2 regions of the Agrobacterium fabrum str. C58 genome follow, and region 1 is predicted to be linked to the other one. Evidence: riboswitches for the same ligand, from Rfam matches in the RefSeq annotation. Region 1 holds a riboswitch; the other holds the start of a gene.
What was found. A riboswitch is a leader RNA that binds a small molecule or an ion and turns the genes downstream of it on or off. The one in region 1 is predicted to bind S-adenosylmethionine.
Positions count from the first base shown of each region.

Region 2: another riboswitch for S-adenosylmethionine. It lies ahead of metA (homoserine O-acetyltransferase MetA); the one in region 1 lies ahead of ATU_RS02075 (O-succinylhomoserine sulfhydrylase).

Region 1 covers NC_003062.2:427,943-430,140, forward strand. The annotation lists gene ATU_RS02075 (O-succinylhomoserine sulfhydrylase) at 186-1,370, opposite strand; SAM riboswitch at 1,414-1,492, opposite strand; gene ATU_RS02085 (2'-deoxycytidine 5'-triphosphate deaminase) at 1,566-2,198, shown strand, end outside.
Region 2 covers NC_003062.2:2,702,545-2,704,742, forward strand. The annotation lists gene ATU_RS13225 (ABC-F family ATP-binding cassette domain-containing protein) at 1-158, opposite strand, end outside; gene ATU_RS13230 (thiamine diphosphokinase) at 163-816, opposite strand; SAM riboswitch at 907-983, shown strand; gene metA (homoserine O-acetyltransferase MetA) at 1,067-1,993, shown strand; gene ATU_RS13240 (aldose epimerase family protein) at 2,069-2,198, shown strand, end outside.

The DNA.
Region 1 (2,198 bases):
CTCTGGCTATCGTCAAGAAAATGAATGACTTGACGGGCAGGAGGCATCTCCTGTTGCGCTGTTTTCCAGCGTTAGGGATAACAATAAAGGTAAATATGGGTTGCTTGTTGCGGACTTTTGCGGCCGATCAGGCAAACCATGGCCCGACACCTGGGTCGGGCCATGGCGATTTGCCGATTGAATTTTCAGGCGGAAACGGCCGCAAGACCCTTTGCGAGATCTTCCAGCAGATCGTCGGTATCCTCGATGCCGCAGGAAAGGCGCAGGGTGCCTCCGGAAATGCCGAGTTCGGCACGCGCCTCGTCGGAGAGGTTCTTGTGTGTCGTCGTACCGGGATGGGTGATGAGGCTCTTGGCATCGCCGAGATTGTTGGAAATCTTCACGATCTCAAGCGCGTTCTGCAACTTGAAGGCTGCGTCCTTGCCGCCCTTCAGTTCGAAGGCCACCAAAGTGGAGCCTCCGGACATCTGCCGTGCGATGATATCCGCCTGCGGATGATCGGCGCGGCCGGGATAGATGACCTTGGCGACCTTGCCGCTATCGGCGAGGAAATCGGCGATCTTCGCGGCATTCTCCGTCTGCTGCTTGACGCGAAGCGGCAGGGTCTCGATGCCCTTCAGAAGCGTCCAGGCGTTGAACGGCGACATGGCCGGGCCCGTATGGCGGAAATAGTCCTGCAGCTCTTCTTCGATCCACTTCTTGTCGGAGAGGATCACGCCACCCAGGCAGCGGCCCTGGCCGTCAATATGTTTGGTGGCCGAATAAACCACGATATGGGCGCCGAGTTCGAGCGGCTTCTGGAAAAGCGGCGTCGCAAAGACGTTATCGACCACCACTTTCGCGCCGATCTGGTTGGCGAGCTTCGCCACACCGGCAATATCAACCACTTCGAGCGTCGGGTTGGTCGGGCTTTCAAGGAAGAACAGCTTGGTGTTCGGCTGGATCGCCTTTTCCCAATTGTCGAGATCACGTCCGTCGATCAGCGTGCATTCGATGCCGTATTTCGGTGCGAGCGTTTCCACCACCCAGCGGCAGGAGCCGAAAAGGGCTCGTGCGGCAACGATGTGATCGCCGGCGCGCAGCTGGCACATGATGGCGGCGGTGACGGCGGCCATGCCGGAGGCAAGCGCGCGCGCGTCTTCCGCGCCTTCCAGCAGGCACATGCGCTTTTCGAACATGTCATTGGTCGGGCTGGCGTAGCGGGCGTAGATGAAGCCATCCGTTTCGCCCTTGAAGCGGGCTTCGGCGGCTTCGGAGTTTTCGTAAACGAAACCCTGGGTCAGATAGATCGCTTCCGACGTTTCACCATAGGGTGAGCGTAGCGTACCGCCGTGAACGAGCTGGGTTGCCGGGCGCCATTTATTGCTCATGTGATCACCTTCAAAACAAAAAAACCGGCCGCAAAAGCAGACCGGTTCCTAGCACCCGGTCTTTTTAGCCACTTGTTTAACGTGGCTGCAAGCCGACCGGCCAAATCACCACGGGATAAGCTTGCCATACTGCCGTTACCGGCTTGCGTCAATGCTTTCCTTTTGGTTTTGTCGCCGTAAAAAGGAATGATGACCATGACGAGAACCACGGGGACGAGAACCACGGGCATTTTGGCGGATGGCGCAATCCGGGCGCTGTTTGCGGGCGACAAGCTGAAAAGCGAGGCCGATCTCGATGTCGACCAGGTGCAGCCCGCCAGCCTCGATCTGCGGCTCGGCTCGAAAGCTTACCGCGTCCGCGCCAGCTTCATGCCTGGCCCCGGAACCCGCGTCATCGACAAGCTCAACCGCTTCAGCCTGCACGAGGTCGATCTCAGCCAGGGTGCGGTGCTGGAAACCGGCTGTGTCTATATCGTTCCCTTGATGGAAAGCCTTGCTCTGCCGGCGGACATGTCGGCCTCAGCCAATCCGAAAAGCTCGACCGGCCGGCTTGATATATTCACCCGCGTGATGACCGACAATGCCCAGGAATTTGACAAGATTCCGGCTGGCTATACTGGTCCGCTTTATCTGGAAATCAGCCCGCGCACTTTCCCCATCGTGGTGCGCCGCGGCTCGCGCCTGTCGCAGATTCGCTTCCGCATCGGCCACGCACTTCTCAATGAAAGTGAAGTGCTGAAGCTGCACGAGACGGAAACGCTGGTAGCTAGCGAAAACCCGAACGTGACGGGCGGCGGCATTGCGCTGTCGATCGACCTCAAGGGTTTC
Region 2 (2,198 bases), 570 kb from region 1:
CCGGCGGCAATCTTCATCAGCGTGGATTTGCCCGAGCCATTGCGCCCCACAAGGCAGATGCGGTCACCGGGCTCTACCTGGAGGTTGGCACCGTCGAGCAGCGGGGTCACGCCGAAGGTCAGCTTGATATCGTCGAGTTTCAGAATTGGGGGTGCCAAGGCGTCAGGCTCCGGTCAGGTCATAGGGGCGGGCGAGCACGATGGCCTTGCCGCTTTTCAGCGAGAAATGCACAGGGCCGCCATTCGCGACATTGGAAATAGTGCGGGAGGACCCGAAAGCAAGCGCGAAATCATTGAGCGGATAACGCACATTACCGATATCGAGCCCCTCAAGGGCGGTAAACCCGGCAACCGAGAACAACGATCCAGCCGGCAGATCAATGGCGAGCGAACCGGCAAGCAGGGGCCTCGCCTCTTCTTCACCGGAGGTCAGCGTCACCTCGAAACCACGCTCCGCAAGCGCCACGGCATAAAGAAGGTGCTGAAGCGCATGGTCGCTTCGCGCGCCACCAAGCGCGCCAACCAGCAGCAACGAATGCGCGCCGCGCAAAAGTGCTTCGGACACCGCGATCTCACCATCCGTCACGGCCTTTGCGGCCGGATAGGGTTGCCGCGTCACATCCGGCCAGGCATCGAGGAGCTCTTGGTTGGCGGAATCGAAATCCCCGACCCACAGTTCGGGCGTGAGACCGAGCGGCGTGGCGTGGCGCATGCCGCCATCGGCCGCAATCACACGGCTATTGACGACCGCCCGTTTCAGACGATCGGACACCGCGACATCGCCGCCAAGCAGAATGGTGAAGCGCTCTTTGTTCATGCCCTGCCTTACCGCACCTCGGCCGAAAATGGAAAGCCGAAACCCCGATGAAATCAGCCTATATTGATTTTCGCCGGCTTCGGGATTATGAAACGCCTCAGTGGTGATTTGCCGACCGGCTTGCAGCCACTTTAAAGAAGTCGCTAAAGGGTCGAGGAAAAGGGCAATTTCCTGGGACCGGCCGCGATTTCGCTGCCGGTTTTTTTGTTTTCGCAACGTTCTTTACGTGATCCGGAAAAGAGAGTTCGACATGCCGATCAAGATTCCCGATACCCTTCCCGCCTTTGAGACCCTCGTTCATGAGGGTGTGCGGGTCATGACCGAAACGGCGGCCATCCGGCAGGATATTCGCCCGCTCCAGATCGGGCTTCTGAACCTCATGCCGAACAAGATCAAGACGGAAATCCAGATGGCGCGTCTTGTTGGCGCCTCGCCGCTGCAGGTGGAATTGTCGCTCATCCGCATCGGCGGTCACCGCGCCAAGAATACGCCGGAAGAACATCTCCTCTCCTTCTACCAGACCTGGGAAGAGGTCCGTCACCGCAAGTTCGACGGCTTCATCATCACCGGCGCACCGATCGAACTGCTAGATTATGAAGATGTGACTTACTGGAACGAGATGCAGCAGATTTTCGAATGGACGCAGACCAACGTCCATTCGACTCTGAATGTCTGCTGGGGCGCAATGGCCGCCATCTACCATTTCCACGGGGTGCCGAAATACGAGTTGAAGGAAAAGGCTTTCGGGGTTTATCGCCACCGCAACCTTAGCCCCTCATCGATTTACCTTAACGGTTTTTCAGACGATTTTCAGGTTCCGGTGTCGCGTTGGACGGAAGTGCGCCGCGCCGATATCGAAAAACACCCCGAGCTGGAAATCCTGATGGAGTCCGACGAGATGGGCGTGTGCCTGGCGCATGAGAAAGCCGGAAATCGGCTCTATATGTTTAACCACGTTGAATATGATTCCACTTCGCTTGCGGATGAATATTTCCGTGATGTGAACTCCGGTGTCCCCATCAAGCTGCCGCATGATTATTTTCCCCACAATGATCCGGAGCTTGCCCCGCTGAACCGCTGGCGCAGCCACGCCCATCTGTTTTTCGGAAACTGGATCAACGAGATATACCAGACGACGCCTTATGACCCCCAAGCCATCGGGAAACTGGCGGCGTAAACTGCGGGATTGCGAATTGCCGGAAAATGACGCAACGTCCGCCCGGCAATTTGCGATACCAGGGAGAATGACGAGATGAGCGACGGTGCGGCACGAGAAGATTTTGGTTTCACGGCGACCGGCGAAAAGGTCGAACGCGTCACCATCTCGAAAGACGGTTTGACGGCGAAAGTCATCACCTGGGGCGCTGTTATCCAGGATCTGC